DNA from 4 places in the Pseudomonas synxantha genome. Region 4 is predicted to be linked to each of the others. Evidence: predicted binding sites of a transcription regulator. Region 4 holds the regulator's gene; each other region holds the start of a gene.
The links. The regulator FliA, encoded in region 4, starts transcription of late flagellar genes. The targets are predictions, from matches to a motif close to CTAAAGTTTNNNNNNNNNNNGCCGNTAA.
Positions count from the first base shown of each region.

Region 1: BLU48_RS19535 (flagellar protein MotY) is a predicted target of FliA. The motif match lies at 2,669-2,696, and genes of this name have one in related genera.
Region 2: BLU48_RS32805 (methyl-accepting chemotaxis protein) is a predicted target of FliA. The motif match lies at 2,305-2,332, and genes of this name have one in related genera.
Region 3: BLU48_RS13630 (methyl-accepting chemotaxis protein) is a predicted target of FliA. The motif match lies at 2,947-2,974, and genes of this name have one in related genera.

Region 1 covers NZ_LT629786.1:4,182,557-4,187,529, reverse strand. The annotation lists gene BLU48_RS19550 (peroxiredoxin) at 219-821, shown strand; gene rnt (ribonuclease T) at 889-1,560, opposite strand; gene pyrC (dihydroorotase) at 1,557-2,603, opposite strand; gene BLU48_RS19535 (flagellar protein MotY) at 2,761-3,669, shown strand; gene BLU48_RS19530 (argininosuccinate synthase) at 3,799-4,973, shown strand, end outside.
Region 2 covers NZ_LT629786.1:3,126,897-3,131,869, forward strand. The annotation lists gene BLU48_RS32800 (methyl-accepting chemotaxis protein) at 1-648, opposite strand, end outside; gene BLU48_RS14485 (Na+/H+ antiporter family protein) at 811-2,130, opposite strand; gene BLU48_RS32805 (methyl-accepting chemotaxis protein) at 2,368-4,515, shown strand; gene BLU48_RS14495 (sensor histidine kinase) at 4,635-4,973, opposite strand, start outside.
Region 3 covers NZ_LT629786.1:2,934,105-2,939,077, reverse strand. The annotation lists gene BLU48_RS13640 (MFS transporter) at 1-1,357, opposite strand, end outside; gene BLU48_RS13635 (LysR family transcriptional regulator) at 1,476-2,381, shown strand; gene BLU48_RS13630 (methyl-accepting chemotaxis protein) at 3,021-4,235, shown strand; gene BLU48_RS13625 (response regulator) at 4,245-4,613, shown strand; gene BLU48_RS13620 (STAS domain-containing protein) at 4,638-4,925, shown strand; gene BLU48_RS13615 (chemotaxis protein CheA) at 4,967-4,973, shown strand, end outside.
Region 4 covers NZ_LT629786.1:869,672-874,644, reverse strand. The annotation lists gene BLU48_RS04200 (chemotaxis protein CheA) at 1-959, opposite strand, end outside; gene BLU48_RS04195 (protein phosphatase CheZ) at 971-1,759, opposite strand; gene BLU48_RS04190 (chemotaxis response regulator CheY) at 1,778-2,152, opposite strand; gene fliA (RNA polymerase sigma factor FliA) at 2,319-3,059, opposite strand; gene fleN (flagellar synthesis regulator FleN) at 3,056-3,889, opposite strand; gene flhF (flagellar biosynthesis protein FlhF) at 3,995-4,973, opposite strand, start outside.

The DNA.
Region 1 (4,973 bases), 3.3 Mb from region 4:
GGCTTAAGTGCGATGGATCTTAATGTTAACGAGAATGATTGTCAAAGTAGTTTCATCAACGATCTGCCGCGCATTGCCCATGCGCTGACGAACGGTTTTTTCAGTGTATGATGGACGGTCTTCACGAAGCGTGATTGCGTCATGTTTCTGTCGGATTCTACAGGCAGACTCGACCGGTCCTTTTGCTTCAATCGTCATCCCATATCAGGAGATATCCAATGAGCGTACTCGTCGGTAAACAAGCCCCGGATTTCGACGTCCCAGCCGTCCTCGGCAATGGCGAAATCGTTGATAGCTTCAAACTGTCCGAAGCCATCAAAGGCAAATACGGCCTGGTCTTCTTCTACCCGCTGGACTTCACCTTCGTCTGCCCTTCGGAGCTGATCGCCCTGGACCACCGCATGGACGACTTCAAGGCGCGTAATGTAGAAGTAGTGGCTGTTTCCATCGACTCCCACTTCACCCACAACGCTTGGCGCAACACTGCCATCAATGATGGCGGCATCGGCAAAGTCAAATACACCATGGCTGCCGACATGAAGCATGACATCGCCAAGGCCTACGACGTTGAATCCGAAGGCGGCGTGGCCTTCCGTGGCGCGTTCCTGATCGACGACAAGGGCGTCGTTCGCTCGCAGATCATCAACGACCTGCCGCTGGGTCGTAACATGGAAGAGCTCATTCGCCTGGTCGACGCCCTGCAATTCCACGAAGAGCACGGTGAAGTCTGCCCTGCCAACTGGAAAAAAGGCGACAAGGGCATGAACGCTTCGCCAGAAGGTGTTGCTGCTTACCTGACCGAGAACGCTGGCAAGCTGTAAGCGCCCGTTTCACGGCACAAAAAAACCGGCCTGAGAGGGCCGGTTTTTTTATGTGCGGGGTTCAACTTCAATCGCTGAAGTCTTCCCAGCCGCCCATCTGCTTCCAGCGATTGACGATGCCGCAGAACAGCTCGGCAGTCTTCTCGGTATCGTAGCGGGCCGAGTGAGCCTCACGGCCGTCGAAGTCGATACCGGCCGCCTGACAGGCTTTGGCCAACACGGTCTGGCCATACGCCAGACCGGCAAGGGTGGCGGTGTCGAAGCTGGAGAACGGGTGAAACGGATTGCGCTTCATGTCCAGTCGCGCCACGGCGGCATTCAGGAAGCCCAGGTCGAAACTGCTGTTGTGGCCCACCAGGATCGCGCGTTTGCAGCCATTGGCCTTCAGCGCTTTGCGCACACCGCGGAAGATATCGGTCAGCGCCGCTTCTTCGCTCACCGCCATGCGCAGCGGATGGTCGAGCTTGATGCCGGTGAACTCCAGGGCTGCCGCTTCGATATTGGCGCCTTCGAATGGCTCGACGCGGAAGAAGTGGGTATGTTCCGGGAACACAAAACCGTGTTCATCCATGCCGATAGTGGTAGCGGCGATTTCCAGCAAGGCGTCGGTGGCGCAATTGAAACCACCGGTTTCTACGTCGATGACAACCGGCAGATAGCCGCGAAATCGCTCGGCCATCGGGTGACGGGAACCGCCACCACTGTGCTCTTGTTCGTCGTCGTAATGGTCTTCACTCACTTGCTTTCCTCCAGCAGGCGCCAGCGCAGTGTTTCACCGGCGCGCAGCGGGATAACAGTCAGCTCGCCGAATGGCAGGCTGGCAGGGGCGGTCCAGTCTTCACGAACCAGGGTGATGCGGTCGGTATTTGCCGGCAGGCCGTAGAAACGCGGGCCATTGAGGCTGGCGAAGCCCTCGAGTTTGTCCAGGGCATTGCGCTGTTCAAACGCTTCGGCATACAGCTCTATAGCGGCGAACGCCGTGTAGCAACCGGCGCAACCGCAGGCGGCTTCCTTGGCGTGCTGGGCATGGGGCGCGGAGTCGGTGCCGAGGAAGAACTTCGGGTTGCCGCTGGTGGCGGCGTCCAGCAACGCCACCTGGTGGGTGTTGCGCTTGAGGATCGGCAGGCAGTAGAAGTGCGGCCGAATCCCGCCCACCAGCATGTGGTTGCGGTTGTAGAGCAGGTGATGGGCGGTGATGGTCGCGCCCACATTGGCCGAAGCCTCGGTGACGAACTGCACGGCATCGGCCGTGGTGATGTGCTCGAACACCACCTTCAGGGTCGGGAACAGCTCGACCACGCGACGCATGTGCTCGTCGATGAAGACCTTCTCGCGATCAAAAACGTCCACGTCGCCACGGGTGACTTCCCCGTGGATCAGCAGCGGCATGCCCACCTCGGCCATGGCTTCGATGGCTGGCAGGATCTTGTCGATGCTGGTCACGCCGGAATCGGAGTTGGTGGTCGCGCCGGCCGGGTACAGCTTGGCGGCGTGCACGAAGCCGCGGGCCTTGGCCTCACGAATTTCTTCAGGCTGGGTGCGGTCGGTCAGGTAGAGCACCATCAACGGTTCGAAGCGGCTGCCGGCCGGTCGTGCAGCGAGGATGCGCTGGCGATAGGCGTCGGCTTCTGCGGCATTGCGCACCGGAGGTACCAGGTTAGGCATGATGATGGCACGGCCAAACGTGCGCGCCACATCGGCCACGGTTTGGGGTAACGCAGCACCATCGCGAAGATGAATATGCCAGTCGTCGGGACGCAGCAGGGTCAGGCGGTCGGACATTGGGGATTCCAGGCGGGTCAATCTGGTGGGAATGCTACCGGAAAAGACTCTTGCAGGCACTCGCTATCAAGTTTTGCCGGATGCGACCGATATTCCCGGGTATGCCTTAACGATGTATGACGCTTTGAAGTGTTGTAGAAACCAGTGGAGCCTTCCCGTGCGCCAGCATTATCTAGCCCTGCTCAGTGTGTTCGCCAGCCTGCCTGCGATGGCCCTCACGTTCCAGACCCGCCTGGAGAATATTGAGTGGAAGGTAGAAGGTGACCAGTTCGAGTGCCGCCTGACCCAGCCGATCACCGATTTCGGCTCCGGCGAATTCGTGCGCCGCGCCGGTGAGCAGGCGACGTTTCGCTTGAAGGCCTATAACGGCTCGTTCGGCGCAGGTTCGGCGACTTTGTTGGCTGCTGCTGCGCCCTGGCAGCCGGGCCGAGGGGATATCAACCTCGGCGCCGTACGGGTCGGCAGTGGTGACGTATTGTTCAACAGCTCCCAAGCCCAGGCCGGGCGTCTGTTCACCGGCTTGCTCGAGGGGCGTAGCCCGACCGTGCGGCATTACGGACGTGAGGGTGGTTATTCGGAAATTCGCCTGCTGCCGGTGAAGTTCAACAAGGCCTACAGCGACTATCAGTTGTGCACCACCAAGCTGCTGCCAATGAATTATGACCAGGTCAAACAGACTGAAGTCGGCTTCCCCGGTGGCGGCATCGAACTGGACGCGGCTGCCAAGAAGAAGCTGTCGGTGATTCTTGCATTCATGAAAGCCGACCCCACGGTCAATCACGTCGAGTTGAACGGCCATTCGGATAACAGTGGCAACCGACTGACCAATCGCGATGTCTCGCGCCGGCGCGCCCTGGCGGTGATGGACTATTTCAAGGCCAACGGCATCGCGGAATCGCAGATCACCCTGCGGTTTCATGGCGAAAGCTATCCTTTGGCGCCCAACACCAATGCGGCCAACCGCGCCCGCAACCGTCGTGTGAATATCCAGCTTGAGCGGGTAGCGGCCCCCGAGAAACCGGCATCCCAGGCCACTGCGCCGAGCAATCCTGCCGCCACATCATAAGGTGCGACCATCGGTCGCCCACTCGACATAATCTGTCGCTTTATCTTCATTTGCTGTCGCGCCCCTGTAATTTCACGGTTTTGATCGGTAGAATCGACGCCTTTCCGTACAAACCCGTGGAGTGATGGCATGGCCGACGTAAACAAGGTCGTTCTCGCGTATTCCGGCGGCCTGGACACTTCGGTGATCCTCAAGTGGCTGCAGGATACTTATAACTGTGAAGTGGTGACCTTCACCGCTGACCTGGGTCAGGGCGAAGAGGTCGAACCTGCACGTGCCAAGGCGCAAGCCATGGGCGTGAAAGAGATCTACATTGACGACCTGCGCGAAGAGTTCGTCCGCGATTTCGTCTTCCCGATGTTTCGCGCCAACACTGTCTACGAAGGCGAGTACCTGCTGGGTACCTCCATCGCACGTCCGCTGATCGCCAAGCGCCTGATCGAAATCGCCAACGAAACCGGCGCCGACGCTATTTCCCATGGCGCCACCGGCAAGGGCAACGACCAGGTACGTTTCGAACTGGGTGCCTACGCCCTCAAGCCAGGGGTAAAAGTGATTGCCCCTTGGCGTGAATGGGACCTGCTGTCCCGTGAAAAGCTGATGGACTACGCTGAAAAGCACGGCATTCCGATCGAACGCCATGGCAAGAAGAAGTCGCCGTACTCGATGGATGCCAACCTGCTGCACATCTCTTATGAAGGCGGCGTGCTGGAAGACACCTGGACCGAGCACGAAGAAGACATGTGGAAATGGACCGTCTCCCCGGAGAACGCTCCTGACAAGCCGCAGTACCTGGAACTGACCTATCGTAACGGCGATATCGTTGCGCTGGACGGCGTTGAAATGACCCCGGCCACCGTACTGGCGACCTTGAACCGGATCGGCGGCCAGCACGGCATCGGGCGCCTGGACATCGTTGAGAACCGCTACGTAGGCATGAAGTCCCGTGGCTGCTACGAAACCCCTGGCGGCACCATCATGCTGCGCGCCCACCGCGCCATCGAGTCCATCACCCTGGACCGTGAAGTAGCCCACCTCAAAGACGAACTGATGCCCAAGTACGCCAGCTTGATCTACACCGGCTACTGGTGGAGCCCTGAGCGCCTGATGCTGCAACAGATGATCGACGCTTCCCAGGCTCACGTGAATGGCGTCGTGCGCCTGAAGCTGTACAAGGGCAATGTGATTGTCACGGGCCGCAAGTCCGATGAGTCGCTGTTCGATTCCAACATTGCCACCTTCGAAGAAGACGGCGGGGCCTACAACCAGGCGGATGCGGCCGGGTTTATCAAGTTGAACGCACT
Region 2 (4,973 bases), 2.3 Mb from region 4:
CAGCAATATAACGGCGACGCCGAGGATGCTCAGCAGCACGCCTTCCATGCGTTTCTCCACCTTGGCTTCGACCACCGCCACCTGGGCCTCGATACCGTCCAGGTTCACCGAAGTACCGATGACCATGTCCCACTTGGGCAGGTATTCGGTATAGCCGAGCTTGGGCACCAGTTCGGTCTGGCCGGGCTGGGTCGAGCTGTATTGCAGGTAGTGGGTACCGTCCTTGCCGACTTTAACCAGGTCGCGATTGACGTAGACGCCGTTGGGGTCGCGGTTGTCCTTGAAGCTTTTGCCCACGCCGTCCGGGCTGTTGCCCTTGAACAGGCGGATGGTCTCGGAGTCGTAGCCGAAGAAATAGCCGTCCTTGCCGTAGCTGGTATTGGAGAGCAACTTGACCACCTGCGCCCGCGCCGCGGTGTCGCCGGGGGCTGCCGCATCGTAAAGCGGCTTGATGGTGGTCATGGCCACTTCGACATAACCTTGCAGCGTGGCCTTGGCGTCGTTGAGCAAGCGCTGGCGGGTTTCATCCACTTCGTTGCGCGCCTGGCCCTGGAGAATCCACACGGTGGTCAGGCTGATGACCACGGCAAACAACAATACAGGCACTACGGCAAGGGCCAGGACTTTGGCCTTCAAACTCAGACGCATGGCTTTTCTCTCTTGTTAGTGGCGACTTGAGAGGTTAACGGCCAGGTGCGTGATTTCTGTAGGCGCGAGCTTACTCGCGAAGCACCTGAGAACTCTGCGGGGTTTCAGGTTGTTCGCATTATCGTTGGGGTTTTTCGCGAGCTCGCTCCTACAGGGAATTCATCAGAGCGTCATCGCGGCCAGCCACCCAAACACCAGCAGCGGAATGTTGTAGTGCAGGAAGGTCGGCACCACGGTGTCCCAGATATGGTGGTGCTGGCCATCGACATTCAGGCCGGAGGTGGGCCCGAGGGTGGAATCCGACGCAGGCGAGCCCGCATCGCCCAGCGCACCGGCGGTGCCGACAATGCACACGATGGCCAACGGGCTGAAGCCCAGTTGCACACACAACGGCACGAAAATCGCGGCAAGGATCGGCACCGTGGAAAACGACGAGCCGATGCCCATGGTCACCAGCAGCCCCACCAGCAGCATCAGCAACGCCCCTACCCCACGGCTATGGCCGATAAACGCCGCCGAGGCTTCTACCAGCGAGCGCACGTCACCGGTGGCTTTGAGCACTTCGGCAAAGCCCGACGAGGCGATCATGATGAAACCGATCATCGCCATCATCTTCATGCCTTCAGTGAAGAGGTCATCGGTGTCGCGCCAGCGCACGATGCCCGATACCGAGAAGATCAGGAATCCGGCCAGGGCGCCGATGATCATCGAGTCCAGCCACAGCTGGATGATGAACGCCGAGGCAATCGCCAGGCCGGCCACCAGCAGGGTCAGCGGGTTGTACTGCACCGCCACTTGCTCGACACGCTCGATTTTTTCCAGGTCATACACGCGCTTCTTGCGGTAGCTGATAAACACTGCCACCAGCAGGCCGACCACCATGCCCAGTGCCGGCAGGCCCATGGCGTGGGTGACGTTGACCTGGCTGATATCCACCCCGCTCTTGGCTACGTTGGCCAGCAGGATCTGGTTGAGGAAAATATTGCCGAAACCCACCGGCAGGAACATGTACGGCGTGATCAGGCCGAACGTCATCACGCAGGCGATCAGGCGGCGGTCCAGTTGCAGCTTGGTCAGCACATAAAGCAGCGGCGGCACCAGCAGCGGGATAAACGCAATATGGATCGGCAGGATGTTCTGCGAAGCAATCGCCACCACCCACAACAGGCCGATCAACAACCATTTGACGTGGCTGCCACCGCTGGCTTCCTGGCGATCAACCAGCAGCAAGGCTTTGTCCGCCAGCGCGTGGGCCAAGCCGGACTTGGCAATTGCCACCGCGAAAGCACCAAGCAATGCGTAGGACAAAGCCACGGTTGCGCCGCCACCTAAACCGCCGTTGAAGGCTTTGAGCGTGGCGTCGATCCCCAGGCCACCCGTCAAGCCGCCCACCAGGGCGCCAACAATAATGGCGATGACCACATGCACGCGGGACAGGCTGAGTACCAGCATGGTGCCGACCGCGGCGATGACTGCGTTAATCATGGTTACCTCAAGCAAAAACAAAAAAGACAGGCATGCCCGCGCACGGCCCATGGGAACAGCTGCCGGCGTGCAGGCTTGAAAGAGGTCCTATTAGAGGGCGCGCACTTTGCAGCAGGCAGGCGCGCATGTCAAAAAGCGGCGCCGTTTTTGAAGTTTAAATTGATCGTTTGAATAAAGAACCATGCGTGTCGGCCGATAAGCTGTTTCCATGTGCTTTCAGGTAAGGATGTCCCGATGTCGCTCAGGCAGCTCTCCATTCAATGGAAAATCACCCTGCTCGCGGGCCTGTGCCTGCTGGGGATCGTGACCCTGCTGGTGGGTCTGTCGCTGTATCGCATGGCGCAGAGCTCGGAGCAGGTCAAGGCCTCCAGCATGCAGATGCTGGACGAAGCCGCCCAGGCGCGCATCGAGGCCCAAGGTGAAGTACAGGCGCTGGGCATTCGCCAGCAGTTCATGGATGCCTACCAGTACGGTCACGGCTTTTCCCGCCAGGTACTGTTTCTGCGCGAGCAGGCAGAGAAACGCTTTCTCGATGCCTTCGACACCCGTGAGGACCTGACCCGCCAGGTCAAGGCCGCGCTGCAAGCCAACCCCGACCTGTTGGGTTTGTCCCTGGTGTTCGAAGCCAATGCGCTGGACGGCAAGGACGAGTTGTTCGCCAACCAGCAGGAACTGGGCAGTAATGACAAAGGCCGATTCGCCTTGTACTGGTCGCAGCCGACGCCGGGGAAGATCACTTCGATGGCACTGCCCGAAAGCGACATGACCGACACGTCCGTCAGCCCCAGCGGCGAAAAAGCCAACGCCTGGTTCACCTGCCCGCGCACCACGCTCAAGCCGTGTGTGATCGAACCCTACTTTTATGTGATCGACGGCCAGAACGTGCTGATGACCAGCATCGTGTTCCCGCTGATGGTCAATGGCAAAGTCATCGCCTCACTGTCGGTGGACATCAACCTCAACAGCCTGCAGGCCGTGAGCCAACAGGCCAGCCAGAAGCTGTACGACGGCCAGACCCAGGTCAGCATCCTCAGCCCGACCGGTTTGCTTGCCGGTTATAGTCCGGATGCCAGTAAGCTCAGCCAGCGCCTGGCTCAGGTTGATACGGCCAGCGGCGCGCAGTTGGTCAGCGCCTTGGCCAGCAGTACTCAAACCCACAGCCTGCGTGCCGGTCATCAGCTCAAGGTGCTGGCGCCCTTTGCGCCGATCCCTGGGGGCAAGCCGTGGGGCGTGTTGCTGGATGTACCGGAAAAAGTCCTGGTGGCGCCCGCCGAGGCGTTGAAAACCCAGCTGGACGCTGACAATGCCAAAGGCACCCTGCTGGAGCTCGGCCTGGGTCTGCTGGCCGCTGTGGTAGGCCTGATACTGGTGTGGCTGATGGCGCGCAGCGTGACCCGGCCGATCCTCGGCGTGGCACACATGCTTGAAGATATCGCCAGCGGCGAAGGTGACCTGACCCGGCGCCTGGCCTATGACAAGCAGGACGAACTGGGCCAGTTGGCCGGCTGGTTCAACCGCTTCCTCGACAAGCTGCAACCGATCATTGCCGAGGTCAAACGCTCGGTGCAGGACGCCCGTGGCACCGCCGACCAGTCCGCCGCGATTGCCACGCAAACCAGTGCTGGCATGGAGCAGCAGTACCGCCAGGTGGATCAGGTGGCGACCGCTTCCCACGAAATGAGCGCCACCGCCCAGGACGTTGCCCGCAGCGCCGCCCAAGCTGCCCAGGCCGCTCGCGATGCCGACCAGGCCACACGCGAAGGCTTGACCGTGATCGACCGCACCACCGCCAACATTGGCGACCTCGCCGCCGACATGAGCACCGCCATGACCCAGGTAGAAGGCCTGGCCGCCAACAGCGAGAAAATCGGCTCGGTGCTCGAAGTGATTCGCGGCATCGCCGAACAGACCAACCTGCTGGCGCTCAACGCCGCCATCGAGGCCGCCCGTGCCGGTGAAGCCGGTCGGGGCTTTGCCGTGGTCGCCGACGAGGTGCGCAACCTGGCGCGGCGCACCCAGGAATCGGTGGAAGAAACCCGCCTGGTGATCGAGCAACTGCAAAGCGGCACCACCGACGTGGTCGGCTCCATGGGCAACAGCTATCGCCAGGCCCAAGGCAGCGTCGAACAGGTCGGCCAAGCGGTAACGGCCTTGCGCCAGATTGGCGACGCGGTCACGGTGATCAGCGACATGAACCTGCAGATCGCCAGTGCCGCCGAAGAGCAAAGCGCGGTGGCCGAGGAGATCAACAACAATGTGGCGACCATTCGCGATGTGACCGAGTCGCTGTCGGAGCAGGCCAATGAATCGGCGCGGGTCAGCCAGGCGTTGAACAGCCTGGCGAATCAACAGCAGGGGTTGATGGATCAGTTCAGGGTGTAAGCCTAATGGAGATCTACTGTGGGAGGGGGCTTGCCCCCGATGGCGTTGGGTCAGCCCCAGATGTATTTACTGACACTCCGTCATCGGGGCAAGCCCCCTCCCACATTTTTAGATTGGCATTACCGCTTGGGCAATTCGATCAGTACCTTAAGCCCACCCAGCTCACTCTCCTGTAACTGCAACGTCCCGCCCCATACCTCGACGATGTCCCGCACGATCCCCAACCCCAGGCCATGTCCGTCAATTTGCTCGTCCAGTCGCGCGCCGCGGCCCAAGACCTGGTTACGCTGGGCCTCGGGAATACCGGGACCGTCGTCCTCCACCACCAACAGGTAGCCTTGCTGGGTTTCGCTGACGTTCAGCCGAATATCGGCATCCGCCCACTTACAGGCGTTGTCCAGCAAATTACCAAGTAATTCCAGCAAGTCCTCGCGGTCCCAGGGCAATTGCAGGCCCGG
Region 3 (4,973 bases), 2.1 Mb from region 4:
GGGCTGGGTGACTCATCGGCGGCTTCTTTGGCGCAGTGTCTTTGCACGGCGCGTTCGGAACGTCGCCACGCGGCGCGGTTCGGACGAAAAAGATCACCACGGCAGCCACCAGCGAAACGCCGGCCAAACCGTACAGCCCGCCCTCGATGGACCCGGTGGTCTGCTCCAGCAAGCCGAACGTGGTCGGGGCCACGAAGCCGCCGAGGTTACCGATGGAGTTGATCAGGGCGATCACCGCTGCTGCGATGCGCGCATCCAGGTAGCCTTGCGGGATTGGCCAGAACAGCGCCGAGGCCGCCTTGAAGCCGATCGCGGCGAAACAGATGGCGACGAAGGCGAAAACCGGCCCGCCGAAGGTGGACATGAACATGCCGAACGAGGCGATCAACAGCGTCAGCGCGACCCACGCCTGCTGGAATTTCCATTTGCTGGCCATGGCGGCGAAGCCGTACATGGCGACGATGGAAATGATCCATGGGATCGAATTGAACAGCCCGACCTGGAAATCACCCAGATTGCCCATCTTCTTGATCATGCTCGGCAGCCAGAACGTGGCGCCGTAGATAGTCAGGGCAATGGAAAAGTAGATGAAGCAGAACAGCGCGATCTGTTTGTCGGCCAGCAACTTGAACATTGAGGGCTTGACCGTCTGCGCGGCTTCCCGGGCCCGCTGCTCCTGGTCGATGGCGGCGATCAGCGCGGTCTTTTCTTCCTCGCTGAGCCACTTGGCTTCCCGCGGGTGGGATTGCAGCCAGAACCAGACAAAACCGCAGAGGGCGATGGACGCAAAGCCCTCGACCAGGAACATCCACTGCCAGCCGTGCAGGTTCAAGCCATCGATGTGCAGCAGCGCGCCGGACACCGGGCCGGAGATCACCGAGGCGATGGCCGAGCCACTGAGGAAAATCGCCATGGCCTTGCCGCGCTCGGTCGAGGGCAGCCATTGGGTGAAGTAGTAAATGATGCCGGGAAAGAAGCCGGCTTCTGCGGCACCGAGGACAAAGCGCAGCACATAGAAGCTGGTTTCACCCTGGACGAAGGCCATGGCCATCGCGGCGGCGCCCCAGGTGAACATGATGCGCGTCAGCCAGGCGCGGGCGCCGTAGCGTTGCAGCAGCAGATTGGAAGGCACTTCGAAGATCGCATAACCGACGAAGAACAGCCCGGCGCCCAGGCCATAGGCGGCAGCGCCGATGCCCAGGTCGGTTTCCATATGGCTGCGCACAAAGCCGATATTGACCCGGTCGATGTAGTTGACGATGAACATGATCACGAATAACGGCAGGACGTGGCGCTTGACCTTGGCGGCAGCCCGGGCAAGCACGTTCGGGTCCGGTGGACTCTGCAGGGTATTCAATGAGCGACTCCCGATCGTTGTTTTTGTGGGGATTGCTGGTGACGTAGGTCGATCATGGACGCGGGTATTGATCCCGTCTAATCTAACTTGGCATTCGATTGATACCTGGATTAGATCAATGTTCGAACTGAGCCATCTGCGCTGTTTCACCACCGTCGCCACTGAACTGAATTTCCGCCGCGCCGCCGAACGGCTGAACATGACCCAGCCACCGCTCAGCCGGCAGATCCAGTTGCTGGAGCATCACTTGGGCGTCGAGCTGTTCACCCGCAACACCCGCAACGTCGCCCTTACCGCGGCCGGCCGAGCGTTTTTCATCGAGGCGCAGAACCTGCTCGAGCGCGCCCAGCAGGCCGCAGTGACCGCCCGGCGGTTTGCCCAGGGCGATATCGGCTCGGTGAATATCGGCTTCGTCGGCAGCGCGGTGTACGAGTTCCTGCCCAAGGTCATAGCCGAGACACGCATCACCCAGCCCCACGTGCGAATCGACCTGTCGGAAATGAACACCTACCAGCAGCACGAGGCCTTGCGCGCTCGACGTATCGACCTGGGCATTGCCCGCGCACCGTTGCTGGAACCCGGTTACGCCACCGAATGCCTGGTCCGCGAGCCCTTTGTGCTGGCCGTCCCCAACACCCATCCACTGGCTGATGCCAAAACCGTGTCGGTCAAGGACCTCGACGGCCAGCCGTTCCTGATGTACTCCCACGCCGCCTATCCGCCGTTCAACGAACTGCTGACCGGCATGCTGCGCTCTGCCCGCGTCGCCCCGGATTATGTGCAGTGGCTCGGCTCGTCCCTGACCATCCTCGCCCTGGTCAACGCCGCCATGGGCCTGGCGCTGGTGCCCCGTTGCGCCACCAGCGTAGTGTTCAAGAACGTGGTGTTCCGCGATATCGACCTGGGCGAAGGCGTACAAAGCGAGCTTCATCTGATCTGGCGCGAGAACAACGACAACCCGGCGTTCGCGATGCTGCTGGAAGGGATTCGGCACGCGGTGCGCGAGGGGTGGGGAGGAGGGTGAGGGGCCTGGTCTTGGCTAAAGCCGTGCACCCTGGGGCATGGTTATCTACACAACTCTGACGTAGCGCCGTCAGTAACCACGATGCGAAGCGAGCCGCTCTTGATCTTGATCTTGATCTGCTTTTGATCTCAGGCGCCCCGTTAAACCACGCTGGCCGGAATTCGACAGGGATTTGGGGGGTAAACCGGCAAGGATGCCGGTTTAGCCGCCCCGCGCCATGGATGGCGCGTGGCGGCGGCCCCCCAAATCCATGGCGGATTACGGGCACACCGAGCCTAAGCGAGGTGCCGAGTGGTGGGGCAAGAGCGTTTGGTTACTTTGCGCTTTTCAAAGTGACCCGCTGTAAGAGCGGAACCAATAGTGGCCGTTACCTAAACAATGGATATGTAGTCGGTCTGATCCAACATTCTGGTCGGCTGTCAGGCCGCCATCGGGGGCAAGTCGAATCGTCGCACCGCCCCTCCCACATTTGGATCGCGGTGCATCAGTCAGATAGCTATAAGCTGCCAGGCACCCGGATCCGTCACCTGATGGTCATAAAACAGACGGAAGGCACATCAGGATCCTAAAGTTGCGAGGTATTGGGCAGATATCCCCTATGTCACCTAATATCCGCAACACTGTTCAAGGATCGAACTCATGACCCAGCGTCAATCCGGCCGCATTTCCCTTCCTGGTTATCCGCGTTTTTGCTGGTTTGCCCTTATACCGGTCGTGCCTGCCATTGGGTGGCTGCTGGTGCAATCAGCTTCCTCGGCCAATCTGCTGGCCTGCGCGGTACTGGTGCTGACGGGCTTGGGGGCTTGTGCCTGGAGCACACATTCGCAACGCAACGCTGTGCTGCACGCGACGGCGCGGGCGCAGGCGGATCAGTCGGCGGTGGACGCAGCGCATGACGGCATGGCTTCCCGCGCACAGCTCGATGAAGTGCTGCTCGGCGCCATGCCGATCTGGGCCAAGCAGGTGGAAAGCTCGCGGCACCAGACCGAAGAAGCGATTGTGAGCCTGGCCAACCGTTTCACCGGGATCGCCGCGCGATTGCATGAAACGGTACAGGCCTCGCAGCAGGCTGCCGGCGAACTGGATGGGCAGTCGGCCGACGGCGCGCTCGAGGTACTGGCGCGCAGCGACAGCGAGCTGAGCCAGGTGATCAATTCGCTCAAGGCCACACAGACCAGCCGTGACCAGACCCTGGTCCAGGTCCGCAGCCTCACTGCCTATACCAAGGAACTGCGCGCCATGGCCGCCGACGTGGCGGCGATTGCCGCGCAAACCAACCTGCTGGCCCTCAACGCTGCCATCGAGGCGGCGCGTGCCGGTGAGGCCGGGCGCGGCTTTGCGGTGGTGGCCGATGCGGTGCGCAGCCTGTCGAACAAATCCAGTGAAACCGGCCAGCAGATGTCGGCCAAGGTCGACATCATCAATAACGCCATCACGCAATTGGTGCAGGCCGCGTCCAGCAGTGCCGACGAGGACAGCCATTCGGTGGCCGAGTCCGAAAACAGTATTCAAAAGGTGCTCGAGCGCTTCCAGAACATCACCGGGCGCCTGGCCGAATCTGCCGACCTGCTCAAGCAGGAAAGCTACGGCATCCGCGATGAGATGACCGAAGTGCTGGTCAGCCTGCAATTCCAGGACCGCGTCAGCCAGATCCTCAGCCACGTGCGCGACAACATGCACGCCTTGCACGACCACCTCCTGCAGGCCAGCCAGGCGCCGGACCAGGCGGTGGGCGTCGACGCCCGGCAGTGGCTGGCGCGCATGGAAGCCACCTATGCCACCGACGAACAGCGGCGCCTGCACCACGGAGTGGCAGCCGCGCAGCCGAATTCCCAAGACATCACCTTTTTTTAGGAGTACACCATGGCGAAGAATGTATTAGTGGTCGACGACTCCAGCAGCGTGCGACAAGTGGTCGGCATTGCCTTGAAAAGCGCCGGCTATGACGTAATCGAGGCCAGCGACGGCAAGGATGCCCTGAGCAAGCTCACCGGGCAGAAAGTCCACCTGATCATCAGCGATGTAAACATGCCCAACATGGACGGCATCACCTTCGTCAAGGAGGTCAAGAAGCTGGCCAATTACAAGTTCACGCCGATCATCATGCTGACCACCGAGTCCCAGGAATCGAAGAAGGCCGAGGGCCAGGCCGCCGGCGCCAAGGCCTGGGTGGTCAAGCCGTTCCAACCGGCGCAAATGCTCGCAGCCGTTTCCAAGCTGATCCTGCCTTGATCATCCGGCGCCAGGGAGGCTGCCATGCCAATCAGTACTGAAACACTCGACGGCACCACCTGCGTGCGCATTGACGGCGAGCTGACGATCTACACCGTGGCGGAACTGGCGGCTGCGCTGCTGCCGCAGATGGGCGCCACGCCGCGCCTGGAGCTGGACCTGTCACAGGTCACGGAGATGGATGGCGCCGGTTTGCAGTTGCTTGCAGTTGTCCAGCGTGAGGCGGGTGTTGCCGGTACAGCCTTGAGTGTGACCGGCCAAAGCCAGGCGGTCATGCACGCACTGCAACTGTGCCGTAGCGCAGGCTTGTAGTCGCCACTTCCCATTTTTTTTGATCGACAAGGACAGTCCAGGTGAGCA
Region 4 (4,973 bases):
ACCGGCGCGGCAGCTTTGGCGGCAACCGGTGCGGCGGCGACCGCAGCCGCGGCAGCCGGGGCTACCTCGGTGAACTTGCCTTTGCCATGCAACTCGTCCAGCAAGGCTTCGAACTCGTGATCGGAGATCAGTCCGTCGCCGGCCGGTGCGGCGCTGCTGGCCGCTGGAGCCGCTGGAGCTGCGGCGGCAGTGGCAGTGGCAGCAGTGGCGGCGACTTCCGGCAGGGCTTCGGCTACAAACGTGCCTTTACCATGCAGCTGGTCGAGCAGTGCCTCGAATTCATCATCGGTAATGTCGGTGCTGGCGCTGGCAGCCGGTGCTTCTGGCGCAGCGGGTGCCACGGCATCGGCCGCGAACTGACCCTTGCCATGCAACTGGTCAAGCAGGGATTCAAACTCTGCGTCGGTAATGTCTTCGCTGGTCGGCGTGGCGACAGGCGCCGCCGGGGCTTCGGCTTCGGCCTTGACCGCATTGAGCGAATCGAGCAGCTGTTCGAACTCGCTGTCGGTCACATCCGCCTCGGCCTCCACCACTGGTTCCGGCTCAGCTTGTGCTACCGGCGCAGCCGCGGCCGGTTCCGCCAGGCGCGCCAGGGCCGCCAACAGTTCCGGAGTGGCCGCCGTGATCGGCGCACGTTCGCGCACTTCACTGAACATGCCGTTGACCGCATCCAGTGCTTCTAGAATCACGTCCATCAGTTCCGAGTCGACCTGCCGCTCACCCTTGCGCAGGATGTCGAACACGTTCTCGGCGATGTGACAGCACTCCACCAGCTCATGGAGCTGGAGGAAGCCGGCGCCCCCTTTTACAGTGTGAAAACCGCGAAAAATTGCATTGAGCAGGTTCGCATCATCCGGTCGGCTTTCCAGCTCGACCAGTTGCTCGGACAGTTGCTCTAAAATTTCGCCGGCCTCTACAAGGAAATCCTGAAGGATTTCTTCATCGGCGCCGAAGCTCATGGGTGTGCTCCTTAGAAGCCTAAACTGGATAACAGGTCATCTACGTCATCCTGACCTGACATAACGTCTTCACGTTTATCGGCATGAATCTGCGGACCTTCACCCTTGGCGAGATGTTTTTGTGGATCTTTTTCCGAGAGGATCGCTTCGCGGTCATGCTCGATGCCGGCAAAACGGTCGACCTGGCCGGCCATCAGCACCAATTTGAGCAAGTTGCTTTCCACTTCGGTGACCAACTGGGTCACGCGCTTGATCACCTGGCCGGTGAGGTCCTGGTAATCCTGGGCCAGCAGGATGTCGTTGAGGTTGCTGGCCACCGTGCGGTTTTCCTGTTCGCTGCGCGACAGGAAACCCTCGACCCGACGGGCCAATTCCCGAAACTCTTCAGCCCCCACTTCGCGGCGCATGAAGCGGCCCCAGTCAACGCTCAAGGCCTGGGCTTCGCTGGTCATGCCGTTGACCAGCGGCGTGGCGTTTTCCACCAGGTCCATGGTGCGGTTGGCCGCCGCCTCGGTCAGCCTGACCACATAGGACAGGCGTTCGGTAGCGTCGGTGATTTGCGAAATCTCTTCGGCCTGGGGCATGCGCGGGTCAATCTGAAAATTGACGATCGCACTGTGCAGCTCGCGTGTGAGCTTGCCCACTTCCTGGTACAGGCCGCGATCACGGGTCTGGTTAAGCTCATGGATCAACTGCACCGCATCGGCGAACTGGCCTTTTTCCAGGCTGTCGACCAAGCGGTGAGCATGTTTTTTCAGGGTCGACTCGAAGTCGGCCTGCGATGATTCGTTATGCTCCATAGCTCCCCCGTGGCAGCATCAATGACCGATGCGTTCGAAGATTTTTTCAATCTTCTCTTTCAAGGCCAGTGCAGTGAATGGCTTGACCACGTAGCCGTTGACCCCGGCTTGGGCGGCTTCGATGATCTGTTCACGCTTGGCTTCAGCGGTCACCATCAGCACAGGCAGGCTGCGCAGTTTTTCATCGGCACGTACATGGCGCAGCAGATCGATACCGGTCATGCCCGGCATGTTCCAGTCGGTTACCAGAAAATCGATGCTTCCGCTGTTGAGGATCGGAATCGCCGTGATGCCATCATCCGCCTCGACCGTGTTGGTGAACCCAAGGTCACGCAACAGGTTTTTTATGATCCGCCGCATCGTTGAGAAGTCATCAACGATGAGGATTTTCATGTTCTTGTCCAATTCGACCTCCAAGCAGTCTTAAACGCGCCCAGCACCTGGACGCGCCATTTCAATCAACAGGCGTTACACAAAAAGGACTGCCCAGGGCACCACGGTACGAGCCCGCGAACCTTGCGGCTTCACGGTAGCGTCTGCAGTGTCCCCACACTGCCTGTCAGCGCGCGCGCCACTCTCCCAATCGCCCCCGCAAGCGGGCCGCGCACTGGCTATGCAACTGGCTGACACGCGATTCGCTGACCCCCAGCACCTCACCGATTTCCTTGAGGTTCAGCTCTTCGTCGTAGTACAGCGCCAGTACCAGGCGCTCACGCTCCGGCAAATTGGCAATCGCGTCCGCCAACGCGCTCTGGAAACGTTCGTCTTCCAGGTCGCGAGACGGTTCGAGATGTGCACTCGCGCCGTCCTCGTGCAGCCCTTCGTGTTCGCCGTCCTGCAGCAGGTCGTCGAAACTGAACAGGCGGCTGCCCAAGGTATCGTTCAAAATCCCGTAATAATCGTCGAGACTCAATTGGAGTTCGGCCGCAACTTCATGATCTTTAGCGTCACGACCGGTTTTTGCTTCAATTGCACGAATTGCATCACTGACCATGCGCGTATTGCGGTGTACCGAACGCGGCGCCCAATCCCCTTTACGCACTTCATCGAGCATCGCGCCACGGATACGGATGCCCGCATACGTCTCGAAACTCGCACCCTTGCTCGCGTCGTATTTGGTCGACACTTCGAGCAGGCCGATCATGCCGGCCTGGATCAAGTCCTCGACCTGCACACTGGCCGGCAGGCGCGCCAACAGGTGATAGGCAATGCGCTTGACCAGGGGCGCGTAACGCTCGATCAATTCGCCCTGGCTGTCACGTGCCGACTTTTTGTAAAGGTTGTAGCCGCTGGATGTCATAGCACCGGTCCTGCGCTCGTCTGATGCACCAAACGCTCGACGAAAAATTCCAGATGCCCCCGGGGGTTGGCGGGCAACGGCCAGGTATCGACCTTCTGGGCAATGGCCTTGAACGCCAGTGCGCACTTGGAACGAGGGAACGCTTCGTAGACCGCACGCTGCTTTTGCACGGCCTTGCGCACACACTCGTCGTAAGGAACTGCGCCAACGTATTGTAAAGCCACATCGAGGAAGCGGTCCGTGACCTTGGTCAACTTGGCGAACAGGTTGCGCCCTTCCTGCGGGCTTTGGGCCATGTTGGCCAGCACGCGGAAGCGGTTCATGCCGTAGTCGCGGTTAAGCAGTTTGATCAACGCGTAGGCATCGGTGATCGAAGTGGGCTCGTCGCACACCACCAGCAGCACTTCTTGCGCTGCGCGCACGAAGCTGACCACCGACTCGCCGATCCCGGCGGCAGTGTCGATCACCAGCACATCGAGGTTGTCGCCGATATCGCTGAACGCCTGGATCAGCCCGGCATGCTGCGCGGGGCTCAGGTGCACCATGCTCTGGGTGCCCGAGGCAGCCGGCACGATGCGGATGCCACCGGGACCCTGGAGCAGCACATCGCGCAGCTCACAGCGGCCCTCGATCACATCGGCAAGGGTATGTTTGGGTGTCAGCCCCAGCAGAACGTCCACGTTCGCCAAGCCCAGGTCAGCATCCAGCAGCATGACGCGACGGCCAAGCTCTGCCAGGGCCAGGGACAAATTCACTGACACGTTAGTTTTGCCGACGCCACCTTTGCCGCCGGTCACCGCGATCACCTGTACGGGATGCATGCTGCCCATTTTATTTCTTTACCTTGTCTTGCTTAGACGCAGGCTACATGGCTTGGCCGCGTGAATCGCTTGCAGACCATCGATGTAGGTACATTTCACGGTGTTCATCCTGCCTTAACCGACCCGTTTAGCCGGGTGGTGGTAAAGGTCGGCGAACATATCGGCCATCGCTTCCTCGCTAGGCTCTTCTTGCATTTGCACACTTACGGCACGGCTGACCAACTGATGACGGCGCGGCAGATGCAGATCATCCGGGATCCGCGGCCCGTCGGTCAGGTAGGCGACCGGTAATTCATGGCTGATGGCCAGGCTCAACACTTCGCCCAGGCTCGCAGTTTCATCGAGTTTGGTGAGGATGCAACCGGCCAGGCCGCAACGCTTGTAACTGTGGTAAGCAGCGGTAAGAACCTGTTTCTGGCTGGTGGTTGCAAGCACCAGGTAATTTTTCGACTTGATGCCACGCCCGGCCAGGCTTTCGAGTTGCATGCGCAGCGCCGGATCGCTGGCTTGCAGGCCGGCGGTATCGATCAGCACCACGCGCTTGCGCAGCAGCGGGTCGAGGGCATTGGCCAGGGACTGGCCCGGGTCGACGTGGGTCACCGGCACATTGAGGATGCGCCCCAGGGTCTTGAGCTGCTCCTGGGCGCCGATGCGGTAGCTGTCCATGCTCACCAGAGCGATATTCTGTGCGCCGTACTTGAGCACATAACGGGCGGCCAGCTTGGCCAGGGTGGTGGTCTTGCCCATGCCGGCGGGGCCGACCATGGCAATCACACCGCCCTCTTCCAGAGGTTCGATTTCCGGCGTAGCGATCATGCGTGCCAAGTGCGCCAGCAGCATGCGCCAGGCCTGGCGGGGTTCTTCGACTTCGGCGGTCAAGGCCAGCAAATCGCGGGACAACGGGCCGGACAGGCCGATGCGTTGCAGGCGACGCCAGAGGTTGGCCTGTTGCGGCTTGCTGCCTTGCAGTTGCGTCCAGGCCAGCGAGCCCAGCTGCACTTCGAGCAATTCGCGCAGGCCGTTGAGTTCAAAGCGCATCGAGTCGAACACACGTTGGTCGACAGCGGCGGCCGGGGCTGGCGCAGCTGGACGC